Regions from separate parts of the Mobilicoccus sp. genome, predicted to be linked through region 3. Evidence: riboswitches for the same ligand, from Rfam matches in the RefSeq annotation. Region 3 holds a riboswitch; each other region holds the start of a gene.

Region 1 (5,401 bases), on a different contig from region 3:
AAGGCGTCGAGACGCGCACCGTCGGCCGCAGCGGCGTGGAGCATGGCGGTGGCGACGGGGTCGGCGCCCATCGTGAGGCCCCCGACGGCGTCGAAGTCGAGGTCGGTCGTCAGCTCGCGCATGACCTTCCCGACGAGCGGGGCGGCCTCGCCGTCGAGGGTGATGCGGCGCAGGTCGACGTAGTAGTCGGCCTCCTTGCCGGAGGAGAGGGTGACCTTGCCGTGGACGACGGCCTTGTCCTTGATGAGCTCGAGCAGCTGGTCGCGTGCGGTCATGGGCTCAGACTAGGTCAGCACCCAGGGGAGGCGTCATCGCCCGTTTCGCTCGCGCGAGGGGCCCTCGGAACCCATCATCGCCGCGGACAGCCGCCTCACCGCCCCACGCGGCAGCACGCCTGTGATCATCTCGGCGCTGCGGTAGAACGCGCCCGGCGTGGAGATCACCTTGCCGGCGCGGACGTCGCGCAGGCAGTCGCGCACGAGGCGGTCGGAGTCGAGCCACATGAATCCGGGCACGTCCTCCATGCCGGCCCCCATACGGGAGTGGAACTCCGTGTGCGTGTAGCCCGGACACAGGGCCGTGATGCCGACGCCACTGCCGGCCAGGTCGATCGCGAGCGACTGGGTGAGCGTGGTGACGAACGACTTGCACGCGGAGTAGCTGCCCATGGTCACGTAGGAGGCGACCGAGGAGACGTTGACGATGTGCCCACGACCCCGCGCCCGCATCGCCCGTCCGGCGGCGTGGGTGAGGACGAGCACCGACTCGCAGAGCACGGCGAGCTGGCGCTGCTCGTCGGCGACGTCGGAGTTGAAGAACGACGTCTTGAGCCCGAAACCGGCGTTGTTGACGAGCAGGTCGACCGCGCGGTCGCCCTGCTCCCCCAGGCGCGCGGCGACGGCGTCGCGGCCCTCGTCGGTGGAGAGGTCGGCGGGCAGCACCTCGGTGGCCACGCCGTAGGAGGACTCCAGCTCGCGGGCGAGATCGTCGAGACGGGTGCGGTCGCGCGCGACGAGGACGACGTCGTGGCCCGTGCGGGCGAGTTCGCGGCAGAAGGACCGGCCGATCCCGGCGCTGGCCCCGGTGACGAGTGCGATGGTCATGCCGCGAGCCTAGGCCCGCCCGCTGACCACCCGCGCGCTGTCCGGACGACCCGGCGTGGCACGACGTTGCCCTCGCCCGTGATCGCGTCGGGGTCACCGTCGTCGCGGGGACGGGATCGATCGCGGTGCCCGGCGGGCGGGGTCAGCGCACCGTGAAGGTCGTCCGTACGGTGCCGGTGCCACCCGTCGTGATCTCGTAGGCGGGAATCCGACTGCCGGCACTGGGATAGTTCCACCCGGCCACGGGACGGGTGCGGCCGCGCGAGATGTCGACGACGGCGCCGTCGGTGACGAGACGCAGCGTACGCCCCGCATGATCGCGGAAGACGAGGTTCCGGGGGCGCCTGGTGACGAGACGCCACCCCGGGTCGAGGTGCCATGACTGCCGCAGCGCCGTCCGCCTCGGGTAGGTGTCGGAGACGGTGAGCGTCGCGCTCGGGTGATCGACCCGGACGTCGCGGGTGTGGGCGACGCCGTGTTCCCGGTCGAGGACCCGCCACGTGTGGGTTCGGCCCTTGGTCGAGGCGGACCGCACCGCGGCGGTCGCGCGAGGGTTGGCCCGCCCCCTCGTCGGCCACGCGACGTTGTGGGAGTGCGCCTGACGGGCGTAGGCGGCATAGGAGTTGCGCCAGTCGTAGCCGTAGTAGCCGGGTCCGACGAGCACCCGCGTGCCGCGGGCCGACCAGGTCACCCCGCCCTTGTCGGGATGCCCGTGCGCGAACCGGGCGGGTCCGTACCGCACCGTGTAGTACGTGGTCTTCGGGTCGGTCCACGACCATCTGCCCACGGCGATCCCGGCCTCGTTGTCGCGGAAGACGCCGGGCCTCTCCCTGCCGACCGGTTTCCATCCGGGGTTGCGGGGGGTGTCGCCGATCTGCACGAGATCACCGTCGGGTTCGGTGAGCCACCGACCGACGGCCATCGAGCGCTCCGTCTGCGCGAGGATCGCGCGCACGGCGGGGTCGGCGGAGGCGCCCTTCGCCATCCGTTCACCTGCCGACCGCCACATCATCGTGTTGACGAGGTGGTACCAGGCCGACTGCTCGTACGACGTCCCCGCCTTCGTGAACGCCATGCCGGCCTCGCGGCGCATGCGAGCCTCGGCCGCACGCACCCAATCCTCCCGTCCGACGATCTCACCGGCGGCGCGGATGTTGACGTTCGCCATGAGCCCGTGGTTGTGCACGGGATGGTTCGGCGGGCCGTAGTAGCGAGGCCCGAACAGGAGACGCACCTCGGTGGCCATCCGCGACGTGAGCCGCGGGTCCCCGGTGACGATCGAGAGACAGGTGAGGACGTGCAGGCGCCGCAGCGATGTGCCCTCGTCCCATCCGAGCGCGTTCGACCCACGATCGGGATGCTGGACGTAGAACTTGTCGGCCTGCGCGACGAGCGCGGCGAGCTGGGCGTCCTGGCGGTCGTCGAAGGCCCGCTTCGCCAGCGGCTTCATCCAGTCGAGGCCGTAGAAGCTCAGCTGCCACGTCGGGTCGGAGGAGGCGGGCCGTGACCAGGCGCTCGCCGGGATGCGCCCGACGGTGAACGGACGGGTGGGCGGCACTCTCACCGTCATCGGCTTCCCATTGCGGACGGGCTCGGAGGCCGGTGCACCGCATCGGGCGTCCGCCCACTGCCGCTGCGCGACGGAACGTTGGGGGGTCGTCCTGTCGGCGGCGACGCTGCTGACTGCGGGCGCGGCGAGGGGGAGGACGAGCGCGGCAGCGGCGGTGACGACGCTTGCGCTGACCGGTCCGAGGGGGCGGCGAGGGAAGGTGGGCATGACAGCTCCTGGCTCGGCGTCCCCTCTTGATCGGCCGCCGGCGCAGGAACTTGAGTAATTCGTTCATTCCCAACGCATTTCGAGGCACGTCGGAGGTGGCGACTAGGGTGGCTGCGTGCGTATCGCGACCTGGAACTGCAACTCCGTCCGCAGCCGAGCCGAGCGGGCCGTGGGCGTCCTGCAACGTCATGACCTCGACGTTCTCGCGCTGCAGGAGACCAAGTGCAAGGACGCCCAGTTCCCCCTGCAGGTGTTCGAGGACGCCGGATACGAGGTCGCCTTCCACGGTCTCAACCAGTGGAACGGTGTCGCGATCGTCAGCCGGGTCGGGTTGGCGGACGTGGAGATCGGCTTCGAGGGGATGCCGCGCTGGGGTGAGCCCGACGCGGTCGCCGAGGCCCGCGCGATCGGGGCGACGTGCGCCGGGGTGCGCATCTGGTCGCTGTACATCCCCAACGGCCGCAGCCTCGAGGATCGGCACTACGCCTACAAGCTCGACTGGCTCGCCTCCCTGCGCGACACCGCAGCCGGGTGGCTCGCCGCGGACCCCGCCGCTCAGGTATGCCTCATGGGCGACTGGAACGTCGCGCCGCGCGACGAGGACGTGTGGGATCCGGGGTTCTTCGTCGGGAAGACCCACGTGTCAGCCCCGGAGCGCGCCGCGTTCCAGGCCGTCGTCGACGCCGGATTCGCCGATGTCGTGCGACCCCACACCGAGGGACAGTTCACGTACTGGGACTACACGCAGCTCCGCTTTCCCAAGAAGCAGGGCATGCGCATCGACTTCGCCCTCGCCTCCCCCACCCTCGCCGCGCGTGTCGACGGCGCGGCCATCGACCGTGAGGAACGCAAGGGCAAGGGCGCGAGCGACCACGCCCCGGTCCTCGTCTCACTCTCGGACTGACCCCCTCCGCACCCCACGTCACCCCCAGCCGGACCGGATGATGTCATCGACGACGTCACCGGCCTCGGGGTGTGCGGGCTCGGGGTGCGCGGGCGGACGGTCGAGGGGGCGTCTAGAGTGGTGGGACGACGCGGGGTGCGCCCGAGGAGGCGCTGAGATCACACCCGTCGAACCTGCCTAGGTCGTGCTAGCGAAGGGACGTCGCATGAATGCCCCACCCCTGCCTCCCGCAGGGATCTCCCCCACCGACCTCGCGGACGCTCTCGCGCGGCTACGGGGCCAGTCTCCGCTCGTGCAGTCGCTGACGAACATCGTCGTCGCCCCGTGGACGGCGAACGTGCTCCTCGCAGCCGGGGCCGCGCCCGCGATGGTCGACAACCCCCACGAGGCGGGGATCTTCGCGCAGGTCGCGAGCGGTGTGCTCGTCAACACGGGCACCCCGTACGACGACACGACGCAGGCCATGAAGGCCGCCGTGGACGGATGCCGGGAGTCCGGGACGCCGTGGGTGCTCGACCCGGTCGCCGCGGGCGGTCTCCCGTGGCGCACGAAGACCGCGCGGGACCTCCTCACGCAACACCCGGCGACGATCATCCGCGGGAACGCGTCGGAGATCTCCGGGCTGCTCGGTGGTGGAGGTGGGCGCGGCGTCGATTCGGCCGACACCCCCGAGGCCGTTCTCGAGCAGGCCCGCACCCTCGCCGAGCAGCACGGATGCGTCGTCGCGGTCTCCGGCCCGGTCGACCACGTCACCGACGGCGCCGTGCTCACGCGCGTCCACAACGGCCACGAGCTCATGACGCGCGTCACCGGCGTGGGCTGTGCGCTCGGTGCGCTCATGGCCGCCTACGCGGCGGTGACGCGGCCCCTCACCGCGGCCACGGCCGCGACCGCGCACCTCACCGTGGCCGCCGACCGCGCCGCCACGGAGTGTCGTGGCCCCGGATCGTTCGCCGTCGCCCTCCTCGACCACCTCGCGCTCCTCACCCCTGACGACCTCGCGGAGGCGGTGCGTCTGTCGTGAGCCGCCCGGCCTGCGACCTCACCCTCTATCTCGTCACCGACACCGCGATGTGCGGCGGGCCCCACCGTGTCGCCGACGTCGCTCGGGCCGCCGTCGACGGGGGCGCGACCCTGGTCCAGGTGCGCGACCCACGGTGCGACGACACCGAGTTCGTCACGATGGCCCGCTCCGTCGTCGACGCGCTCGACGGAACGGGAGTCCCCGTCCTCCTCAACGACCGGGTCCACCTCGTCGAGGCGGCGGGCGCCGAGGGCGCGCATGTCGGGCAGACCGACCTCGATCCGGTCACCGCCCGGGACCTCCTCGGGCCGGACCGCCTCCTCGGGCTGTCGTGCCAGACCCTCGCCCACGTCGAGGCCGCGCACGCCCTGCCCACCGGGACGCTCGATCACCTCGGCCTCGGGCCGGTGTTCGACCAGACGACCAAACCCGATGCCGCCACGGCCTCGGGCCTCGCCGCGCTCGCCGACCTCGTCGCCGCGAGTCCATGGCCGTGCGTCGCGATCGGCGGCATCACGATCGACCGCATCGGGATGCTTGCCGCGACCGGGGTGGACGGCGCCGCCGTCGTCAGTGCGATCTGCGCCGCCCCC
Region 2 (5,401 bases), on a different contig from region 3:
ACGAGGAGATCTCCGGTCAGGTCCCCGTCGACGCCGTCGTGTCCTCCGCCACGGGTGAGGGGGTCACGGCCGCCCAGGTGGAACGGTTGCGCACCGTGCCCGGCATCGAGGCGACGACGGTGATCCACGAGATCCCCGAGGCGACCATCCGCGGCCGGGAGGAGACCGTCGTCGCGATGTCCCTCGTCGACCCCGAGGTGCGCGACGTGCTGCGGGCACCCCGCCTCGTCGAGGGTCTCGCGCCCGGCGTCGTGCTCCTCGACCCGACCACGGCCGCGAACGCCGGTGTCGTCGACGGCGGGGCCGTGACGGTGCCCTGGGGACGTGCCACCGCGCGTGTCGCCAAGGTCGGCGCGCCGGTGGCGCCGGTCTCCGACGTCTCGGGCCGACAGGGCCGGGCCGTGGTGTGGCTGCGCATGGCCGACGACGCCGACCCCGACGAGGTGTCGAACGCGCTCAACCGTGCCGCCGCCGACGAGGGAGGTCTCCAGGTCTCCAGCCCCGCCGCCGCCCGGGCCGAACTCGACCGCGCCGTCGACGCCGTCCTCCTCGTCACCATCGCCCTCCTGGCCGTGGCCGTGCTCATCGCCCTCGTCGGCGTGGGCAACACGCTCGGGCTCTCGGTCATCGAACGCACCCGCGAATCCGCACTGCTGCGCGCCCTGGGGCTGACCGGGAGGCAGTTGCGCGGGATGCTCGCCGTCGAGGCGGCCGTGCTCTCCGCGGTCGCGGTCGTCCTCGGGGTGGCGATGGGGATCGGGTACGGCTGGGCGGGGATCGCGACGCTGTTCGCCGACATCGCCGACGACGGCGTCCCGCTCGTCGTCCCGTGGGCACGCATCGCCCTCGTCGCCGCCGTCGCGATCGTGGCCGGGCTCCTCGCCTCGGTCCTGCCGGCCCGCCACGCCGCCCTCGTCGCGCCCGCCGCCGCGCTCGCAGGGGAGTGACGAGGCGCGGGGGTGGGGACGCGAGACGGGGCTCCCGTCGCCTTCCCCGGTGACTCGGCGAGCCGTTGTCACGGGCGGATGACGCAGGCACGCAGGGACACAGGGACACAGGAACACAGGAACACCGGCACGCAGCCACACCGGCACGCAGGTCAGGCCGGCCCCACGACACAGGACGCCGCGACCACCCGGGGTGACCGGGCGGTCGCGGCGTCCTGTGTCGCGCTCGAGACGCGGGGGTCTCACCCGCACCCACCGTCGGGGGCAAGGCGGCGGGTGGCGTGCCGCGCGCCGTGTGCGAGACGGGCCTCAGAGCACGCGGGTGTCGAGATCGGTGATCTGGACACCGTTCTCGTTCTGCTCGAGGCGGTGGACCCCGGCGCCGGCGCGCTCGGCCACGCAGGCCTCGAGCTTTCCGTCGACGTAGTGGATCGCCGCGCCGTCGTCGACGCCGTACCCGCTGGGGAGCTGGCTCGTGTCGATGAACTCCTTGTACTGCGGCGCGCGGTCGGCCTCGGAGTCGTAGTGCGGGCAGAAGCTGCCGGGCACGATCCCGAGTCCGAGGGCGAGGGCGCTGATGCCCGACCCGTAGGAGTCGGTGGTGCAGCCCTCGTGCCATACCGCGCCGCCCGCACTCACGCCCGCGAGCACGACGTCACGACTGGAGTCCTGCGCGTAGGAGCGGAACCGCTGGCCGAGGCCGTGCGCGCTCCAGAGAGCGAGCATGTTGAGGGTGTTGCCGCCGCCGACGAGGAACACGTCGACCTCGTCCATGCGGGCGATCGCGTCGGCCGCCCCACTCCACAGCGTGAGGACCGAGGTGCGCACGTGCGAGCTGTAGGCGTTGATGAAGCGCGACACGTAGAGACCGTCGTCCGCCGAGGCCGTCGGCACGAAGCAGACCAACGGGTTGGTCGCGTCCGTGAGGGAGAGGATGTACCGGTCGAGGCTGGTAGGCCGGTAGTCCTCCGAGGAGGAGAACCCGCCACCGCCCATCGCGACGATGTGAGTGGTCATGTCACGACCGTATCCCTGATCACCTGGCCACGGTGGGGAGCGGGACGAGCTGCCGATGTGGCCTCTCCCACCGTGCCGTTCACCCCCACGACCGGAGCCACCGCGACCGATGCGCCGACGGCGTGTCGCGGGCGCGATTCAGGGGCGGGGTGACCCGCCGAGGTCGTCGTCGACCGGCGAGTCCTCGCCGACCACCTCGGCGGAGGCGGCATAGCGCCGCGCCGCCTCGACGTACACGGCCGCGTTGCGGGCGACCTTCTCGAGCTCGGCGTCGGTGAGCTCGCGGCGCACCTTGCCCGGCACGCCCATGACGAGGGACCGCGGCGGGATCTCCATCCCCTCGGAGACGAGGGTGCCTGCCGCGATGATCGAGTCGCTGCCGATGCGGGCACCGTTCATGACGGTCGCGCCCATGCCGACGATGACCCGGTCCTGCACCGTGCAGCCGTGGACCACCGCCGAGTGGCCGACCGTGACGTCCTCACCGAGCCGGCACGGGAACCCCGGGTCGGCGTGCAGCACCGCGTTGTCCTGGACGTTGCTGCGCGCGCCGATGCGGATCTCGTCACCGTCGCCCCGCGCGACCGCCCCGAACCACAGGCCGGCCTGCGCCTCCACGCTCACGGCGCCGACGACGACCGCCGTCGGCGCCAGCCACGCGCGGGGAGCGACGCTCGGCGTGTTCCCTTCGAGCGAGACCCGCACGATCAGCTGACGTCGTTCGGGTTCGCGGGCTTGTGTCCGGTCGACTTGGCGTAGTACTGCGTCCACTGACGGGTCGCGAGCATGCGCGCGAGCGCGATGAGCGCGCCGGAGAGCGCGGCCCAGGCGATGGCCTCGGCCAGCGTGGTGTCGGGGTCCTCGGGGTTGGCCGGCGGGTCGTTCGCCATGACGGCCTTCCAGCCACCTTCGGACACCTTCTTGGCCAGCACGCCGGCGCCGACGGCGAGGCCCGTACCCACGATCTTGAACACCTTGTCACTCATGAGGTGCAGTCTGCCAGGCCGTGGACGCGACGGCGATCGGGGCTCCCGGCGGGTCCTGCGGCCGTCGGCCCGTGTCCGCCCCGGACGCCGGTCGCCGCCACCGGGCCCACCCCGCCCACCCCTCTCGCCCGGGTCATCGGGCGCCGGGGGCTGCGGGCGGGGGAGGCGCCGGTTACAGTGACCGGACATCGACAGGGGAGCGCTCCGGCGCTGAGAGTGCGGTTCGCCGCAGACCCTCGAACCTGATCCGGTTCACACCGGCGGAGGGAGTCGAGTTCTCATGGCACGTCCGCGTGCCTGCCCCCGAGGTGATCGACACATCGGATCGTCACGGGAGAACCACATGAACACGAAGATCGCCGATCTCCATGGCCACACGCGGCCGGGCCGCAGAGGGGCGCGCGGAGGACCCACCGCCTGGCGCGCGGTCGACATCGTCACCCTCGCCGTTCTCGGCGTCGCCCTCGGCGTCGCCTTCTGGGGGTTCGACTCGTTCCTCTACGAGCCCCTCAAGGTGGCGCTGTCGGTGTTCCCGCCGCTGCGGGAACTCATGCTCGGCGTCTGGATCCTCCCAGCGGTCGCGGGAGCGCTGCTCGTGCGCCGCCCGGGTGCGGCGCTGCTGTGCGAGATGGTCGCGGCCTCCGTCGAGATGTTGCTCGGCAACCAGTGGGCCGCGATGGTGCTCGTGTCGGGGTTCCTCCAGGCGCTCGGTGTCGAGCTCGCCGTCGCGTTCTGGCGCTGGCGCCGGTTCGACCTCCTCGCCGCCGTGTGCGGCGGCATGCTCGGCGCGGTCCTCGAGATCGTCGTCTACGAATGGTGGGTCTACGTGCCGGAGTTCAGCTGGGCGTGGAAGCTCGTCTACCTCGCCGCGGGTGTGATCTCCGGCGCGGTCGTCGCCGGAGTCGGCGGCCACCTGCTCGTGCGGGCGCTCGCCGCGACCGGCGCGGTCGACGCGTTCCCCCCGGGGGAGGAACACCTCGTCGCGGCCGACCGGTGAGGCCCGCACCCGCCGCGGTCGAGGCGCGGGGTCTCTCATGGACGCCGCTGGGGCGCGCGACGCCGGTGCTCGCCGACCTCGATCTGCGCGTCGACCCCGGCGAGCGGGTGCTGCTCGCCGGGGCGAGCGGGGCGGGCAAGTCGACGTTGCTGCAGGCGCTCGCCGGGGTGCTCGGGGAGATCGACCCCGGCGAGCGTGCGGGGCAGGTGCTCGTCGACGGTGACCCCGTGCGTGCGGGGGACGGACGCGTCGGCCTGCTCGTGCAGGACCCCGCCGACGCGCTCGTCGCCGGTCGGGTGGGTCGGGACACCGCGTTCGGGCCGGAGAACCTCGGGCTGCCCCGGGCGGAGATCCGGACCCGCGTCGCCGAGGCGCTCGCCGCGGTCGGGTTCCCCTACGGCGTCGACCACCGCAGCACCGCGCTCTCCGGGGGTGAGGCCCAACGTCTCGCTCTCGCGGGGGTGCTCGCGATGCGTCCGGGCGCGTTGCTGCTCGACGAGCCGACCTCGATGCTCGACGACGCCTCCGCCGCGCTCGTGCGGGCCGCGGTCGCCCGCGCGGTGCAGGACCGCCGGAGCACCCTCGTCGTCGTCGAGCACCGCCTCGATCGGTGGCTGGGGGCGGGGAGCGGCCCCGCGGATCGACTGATCGACCGTCTCGTCGTCCTCACCGCCGACGGGATCCTCGCCGACGGTCCGCCCGCGCGGGTGCTCGCCGAGCAGCGCGATGCCCTGCTCACCGCCGGGCTGTGGGTGCCGGGCGCCGCGCCTCCGCCCCCGCTGGCGGTCGGAAGTCTGCTCGCCGACCTCCGCCGTCCACCCGGCGGCCTGGACGTCCACGGAGTCGGGCTGGTGCGCAGGCCGCGGCGGGGTCTCGCGATCGACCGGCGTCCGCCGGTGCCGCGTGCCGCGCTCACCGACGTGGACCTGCGCGTCCCCCCGGGCGAGCTCACCGCGCTGCGGGGCGCGAGCGGGGCGGGCAAGTCCTCGCTCGTCTCGGTCACCGTCGGGTTGGAGCGGCCGACCTCGGGTGAGGTCATCGCCGACCCGAGCCTCGCCGACGGGGCCGCGGCCGCGCCGTCGCGGTGGACCTCCCGGGAGTTCGCCGACCGCGCCGCGTGGGTGCCGCAACAGGCCTCTCTCGCCCTCACCGGGTCGACGGCGCTCGACTGCCTCCTCGCCACCGCCCGCGCGCTCGGCGACGACGAGACCGACGCCCGCCGCCGCGCCGAGGGTCTGCTCGATCTGCTCGGCCTCGGCGGTCTCGAACGTCGGCACCCTGCCAGCCTGTCCGGGGGGCAGACCCGTCGTCTCGCCCTCGCCTCGGCCCTCCTCCACCGGGCGCCGGTGCTCGCCCTCGACGAGCCGACCGTCGGCCAGGACCGACACACCTGGGCCGCCGTCGTCGGCCTCGCCGCGGCCGTCCGCGCCGCGGGCGCCGCCGTCCTCGTCAGC
Region 3 (5,401 bases):
CCCGGCTCAAGCGCATCGAGGGTCAGGTGCGGGGCATCGCCAAGATGATCGACGAGGACCGGTACTGCATTGACGTCCTCACCCAGGTGTCCGCCGCGACCAGTGCCCTGCAGTCCGTGGCGCTGGGCCTGCTCGACGATCACATGGCCCACTGCGTCGTCGCCGCTGCGCGCGAGGGCGGCGAGGAGCAGGAGACGAAGTTGCAGGAGGTCTCCGACGCGATCGCGCGCCTCGTGCGGTCGGGACGGTGACGTTCGGCGTGACGGACGGCTCCCGAGGGCGACGTTCCTGCGGGACGGCCCGGTGGTGACGTCCCGGGTGTGACGGGTCGGTGCGGGTCGGCGTGACGCGCGGTGGGCCTGAAGTCGAGTCGAGGGTCCGGCTGCCACAGTGGCCTTCATGTCGCAGCAGGTGAGCCCCAGCCGTCGCGAGAACTGGGAGCGCCGGGCGGGTCCGGCGCTCACCGCTCTCGCGTTGCTGTTCCTCCTCGCCTACGCCTGGCCCATCCTCGATCCGGCGTTACCCCCGGCCACACAGCGGGCCGCGGCGGCTGTCGGCACGGCCACCTGGGTGGCGTTCGCGGTGGACTACGTCGTCCGGGTGCTGCTCTCCCGGCACCGGCTGAGGTTCGTGCTCCGGCATCCGTTCGACCTCGTCGTCGTTCTCCTACCGATGCTGCGACCCCTTCGCCTGCTGCGGCTCGTCACGGCGCTCGCGGTCGTCCAGCGCACCTCGGCGAACATCCTGCGAGGTCAGGTCGTCGTCTACATCGTCGGGGGCGCAACGTTCAGCGCGCTCATCGGCGCGCTCGCCGTGCTGGACGCCGAACGCGCCTCCCCCGACGCCACCATCGCGACCATCGGCGACGCGCTGTGGTGGGCCCTCACGACGATGACCACCGTCGGATACGGCGACACCTACCCGGCGACGACCCAGGGTCGGCTCGTCGCCGCCGGACTCATGATCGCGGGGGTCACGCTCCTCGGCTCGGTCACCGCCTCCCTCGCGACCTGGCTCACCGACCGCATCCGCGAGGCCGACGAGGCGAGTCAGGCCGCCACGCGCCACGACCTCCGTGTCCTCGCCGCCGAGGTCGCCGCTCTCGGCGCCCACGTCGAGGAGCTCGCCCGACACCTCGACGCGCGCGACGCCCGTGACGTCGCCCCGGATGCACGCGACGACCCGTCCGGTCCGGCCGGCGGTCGCGACGACCGGGACACGGCGCCACGGTGAGTCGGGTGAACCGCGCGAGGTCCGCGGCCGTCAGTCCGGCAGGGCGCGGCGCAGGCGGCGGGCGGCGGCCTCGGGGTCGTCGGCCTCGGTGAGGTCGCGGACGACGACGACCCGGGTGGCGCCGGCGTCGAGCACCTCGCCGATGGTCGTGTGGGAGATCCCACCGATGGCGAACCACGGTGTCGTCGTGCCGGACTCCGCAGCGGCGCGGACGAGGTCGAGACCGACGCCAGGTCGGCCGGGCTTGGTCGGGGTCGCCCACACGGGTCCGACGCAGACGTAGTCGAGGTCGGGCTCGGCGAGCGCCCCGGCGAGCTGATCGCGGGAGTGCGTCGAGAGGCCGATCGCGACCTCGGGGGAGAACCGCCGCACCTGGGCAGGCGTGAGATCGTCCTGCCCGACGTGCAGGACGTCGACCTCGGCCAGCGCCGCGATGTCGGCCCGGTCGTTCGCGGCGACGAGCCCCCCTGCGGCGCGGGCCTCCTCGGCCACCACGGCCAGCGCCGCGAGCTCGTCGGAGGCCTCGATGCCCTTCTCGCGGATCTGGACGATGTCGACCCCGCCCGCGAACACGGCGCGGACGAACTCACGGAGGTCGCCACGCTCGGCGCGCGTGTCGGTGCACAGGTAGATGCGGGCGGTGGCCACGCGGTCACGGGTGGCCTGCGATGTCGTCGGCATGGCTGGTTACGCTAGTCGGGTTCCGCGGGAGCCTCACGCCGAGGCTGAGAGGACGAGACCTCGTCGACCGCTCGAACCTGATGCGGCTCACACCGTCGAAGGGAGGGACGATGCGCGCCATCGTCGCCGGCGCCGGCATGGTCGGGCTCGCCACCGCGTGGCGCCTCCATCGCGAGGGGCACGACGTCACGCTGCTCGATCCCGCCCCGGCCACCGGTGCGACGCGGGCCGCGGGCGGCATGCTCACCCCCGTCGGCGAGGCCTTCCACGGGGAGGACGACCTCACCGCCCTCCTCACCGAGTCCTCCCGGCGCTACCCCGCGTTCGTCGACGAGGTCGCCGCACACCTGCCGCCCGGCGCCCCCACGGGCTACGTGACCTCCGGAACCCTCATCGTCGGCGCCGACTCCGCCGATCGCGGTCACCTCGCCGACCTCCATGCGCTGAGCCTGCGGCTCGGGCTCGGGAGCGAGGCCGTCACCACCCGCGAGGCCCGCCGACTCGAACCCCTGCTCTCACCCCACCTCACCTGCGCGTTCCTCGCCCCCGAGGACCACCAGGTCGATCCCCGACTCCTCGCCGCCGCCCTGCTGGCCGCGCTGCGTGCCGAGGGGGTCGAGATCGTCGAGGAGCCCGTCGCCGGAATCCGCGCGGGGGAGCGGCCGCGGATCGAGCTCGCCCCGGGCTCGTCGAGGGATGCTCTCGAGGCGGACGTCGTCGTCGTGGCCGCCGGTCTCGGCGCCGCCGACCTCACCCGCGACCTCGGGGACGGGCACGGGCTCGACCTCGATCACGTCCTGCGGCCGGTGCACGGCGAGGTCGTCCGGCTCACCGCCCCACCGCACCTCGCACCGCTCATGACGCGCACGATCCGCGGGCTCGTCGAGGGCCGCCCCGTCTACCTCATCCCCCGCGGCGACGGGCGGGTCCTCCTCGGGGCGACGAGCCGGGAGGACGACGAGCGCGGCGTCCTCGCCGGGGGAGTGCACGACCTCCTCGTCGACGCCGTGCGTCTCGTGCCCGCGGTGCGGGAGTTCGCCGTCGAGGAGGTCCTCGCCCGAGCGCGCCCCGGCACCCCCGACAACGCACCCGTCATCGGGCCGGTCGCGCCCGGCGTCGTCGTCGCGACGGGCCTGTTCCGGCACGGCATCCTCCTCGCGCCGCTCACCGCCGACCTCGTGGCCGCGCACGTCCGTCGTCTCGGAGGCTCGGCGCACGAGGGCGACGACGACCTCCTCGCCCTCGCCGGCTGCGCCGACCCCCAGCGGTTCGCGCGTGCCGCCGGGCCCTCCGGCTCCTCCGAGCCCTCCCGCCCCACCGTCGACTCCACCGTCGCAAAGGACACACCATGACCGACATCGGCGAGGTCTCCCTCACCGTCAACGACACCCCGCGAACCCTCCCGGTCGGGGCCACGTGCCGCGACCTCGTCTCGCTCGAGACCGGCAGGGAGATCGGCGACGACGGCCGCGCCCCCACCGGTCAGGGGTTGGGCGTCGCGCTCGCCCGTGCCGGCGTCGTCGTGCCGCGCGGGGCCTGGGCGTACACCGAGATCCTCGACGGGGACACCTTCGAACTGGTCACGGCGGTGCAGGGGGGATGACGGACTCCGACGCCCGTGAGCCCCACGTCGCCCCGCTGGTCGTCGACGGGGTGAGCCTGCCCTCGCGGCTCATCATGGGCACCGGCGGGCTCTCCAGCCTGGAACGGCTCGAGGAGGCGCTCATCACCTCGTGCACCGCGCTCACCACCGTGGCGCTACGGCGGTACAGCCCCTCGACGCAGGGGTCGCTGTTCGAGATGCTCCGCCGCCTCGACATCGCGCTCCTGCCCAACACCGCGGGCTGCTACACCGCGCGGGAGGCGGTCCTCACCGCCGAACTGGGTCGCGAGGCGCTGGAGACGAACTGGGTGAAGGTCGAGGTCATCGCCGACGACCGCACCCTGCTGCCGGACGTCGTCGAACTTCTCGACGCCACCGAGCAACTCGTGGCCAAGGGCTTCACCGTGTTCGCGTACACCAACGACGACCCGGTCACGGCACGGCGGCTCGAGGAGGTCGGGGCGGCGGCGGTCATGCCGCTCGGCGCCCCCATCGGCACCGGTCTCGGCATCCTCAACCCGCACAACATCGAGCTCATCGTCGCCCGCGCCGGGGTGCCGATCGTCCTCGACGCCGGCATCGGGACCGCGTCCGAGGCTGCGCTCGCGATGGAGCTCGGATGCGATGCCGTGCTCCTCGCGAGTGCCGTGACGCGTGCGCAGGACCCCGCGATGATGGCGGCCGCGTTCGCCCGCTCCGTGGAGGCCGGGTACCTCGCCCGCCGGGCCGGGCGCATCCCCCGCCGGGAACACGCGCTCGCCTCGTCCCCGATGACCGATCGGGCCGACCTGTGAGCCCCTCCGCCGAGTCTGCCGCCACGCCTGGTGCCGGGTCCGCCGGGTCCACCGGGTCCGCCGATCAGCCCACCGTCATGCGCGATGCCGGGTCCGGTGCCGCGGCGTCGCGCCCGATCCCACCCCTCGTCGAGCCGGCCCCGGCGCTCACCACGGCGGAGAAGCGGCGGTACGCCCGTCACCTCCTCCTCCCGCAGATCGGCGAAGAGGGGCAGCGGAGACTCAAGAACGCTCGCGTGCTCGTGATCGGCGCGGGCGGCCTGGGGTCGCCGACGCTCCTGTACCTCGCGGCGGCCGGGGTCGGGACGATCGGGGTGATCGACGACGACGTCGTCGAGGAGTCCAACCTCCAACGGCAGGTCGTCCACGGGACGGGTGACGTCGGCCGCGCGAAGGTCGACTCGGCCAGGGACGCCGTCGAGCGGGTGAACCCGCTGGTCACGGTCGTTCCGCATCGGATGCGCCTCACGCCCGGGAACGCCCTGGCGATCTTCGCGGAGTACGACCTCGTCCTCGACGGCGCCGACAACTTCGCCACGCGCTACCTCGTCGCCGACGCGTGCGAGATCCTCCGGATGCCGTCCGTGTGGGGATCGATCCTGCGCTTCGACGGCCAGGTGTCGGTGTTCTGGGCCGGAGTCGGGCCCGTCTACCGCGACGTGTTCCCCGAGCCCCCGGACCCGCGTCTCGTGCCGTCGTGTGCCGAGGCCGGGGTCATGGGCGTGCTCTGCGCGGCGATCGGGTCGGCGATGGGGGCCGAGGCGATCAAGCTCATCACCGGCCGGGGCCGCACCCTCGTGGGGCGGCTGCTCGTCCACGACGCCCTCGCGGCGACGTGGCGCGAGCTGACGATCCGCCCCGACCCCGCACGCGTCCCCGTCACCGACCTGCAGATTCACGCGCGCGACTACTCCGCCTCGTGCGGACTCCCGACCACACCGGAGGACACCACCATGGAGCCCACCATCGCCGAGGTCAGCGCCCGCGACCTCGCCGGCCGCCTCGCCGCCCGCGCCGCTGGTGACGGGGAGGAGGACCTGCTCGTCGTCGATGTCCGGGAACCCGCCGAGCACGCGATCGTCGCCGTCGA

The links. Region 3 has a riboswitch for thiamine pyrophosphate ahead of thiO (glycine oxidase ThiO). Riboswitches for the same ligand answer to the same signal wherever they lie in the genome.
Region 1: another riboswitch for thiamine pyrophosphate. It lies ahead of thiM (hydroxyethylthiazole kinase); the one in region 3 lies ahead of thiO (glycine oxidase ThiO).
Region 2: another riboswitch for thiamine pyrophosphate. It lies ahead of RT054_RS09925 (ECF transporter S component); the one in region 3 lies ahead of thiO (glycine oxidase ThiO).

The regions. Positions count from the first base shown of each region.
Region 1 covers NZ_DAMBGD010000007.1:48,845-54,245, reverse strand. The annotation lists gene pyrE (orotate phosphoribosyltransferase) at 1-275, opposite strand, end outside; gene RT054_RS07425 (SDR family oxidoreductase) at 309-1,103, opposite strand; gene RT054_RS07420 (heparinase II/III family protein) at 1,246-2,880, opposite strand; gene RT054_RS07415 (exodeoxyribonuclease III) at 2,996-3,784, shown strand; TPP riboswitch at 3,906-4,000, shown strand; gene thiM (hydroxyethylthiazole kinase) at 3,990-4,808, shown strand; gene thiE (thiamine phosphate synthase) at 4,805-5,401, shown strand, end outside.
Region 2 covers NZ_DAMBGD010000011.1:3,591-8,991, forward strand. The annotation lists gene RT054_RS09905 (ABC transporter permease) at 1-947, shown strand, start outside; gene RT054_RS09910 (peptidase E) at 1,257-1,964, opposite strand; gene RT054_RS09915 (gamma carbonic anhydrase family protein) at 2,103-2,669, opposite strand; gene RT054_RS09920 (DUF4235 domain-containing protein) at 2,672-2,950, opposite strand; TPP riboswitch at 3,134-3,236, shown strand; gene RT054_RS09925 (ECF transporter S component) at 3,294-3,947, shown strand; gene RT054_RS09930 (ATP-binding cassette domain-containing protein) at 3,944-5,401, shown strand, end outside.
Region 3 covers NZ_DAMBGD010000020.1:23,822-29,222, forward strand. The annotation lists gene RT054_RS14190 (metal-sensitive transcriptional regulator) at 1-251, shown strand, start outside; gene RT054_RS14195 (potassium channel family protein) at 400-1,233, shown strand; gene thiE (thiamine phosphate synthase) at 1,264-1,914, opposite strand; TPP riboswitch at 1,929-2,035, shown strand; gene thiO (glycine oxidase ThiO) at 2,025-3,266, shown strand; gene RT054_RS14210 (sulfur carrier protein ThiS) at 3,263-3,517, shown strand; gene RT054_RS14215 (thiazole synthase) at 3,514-4,311, shown strand; gene moeB (molybdopterin-synthase adenylyltransferase MoeB) at 4,389-5,401, shown strand, end outside.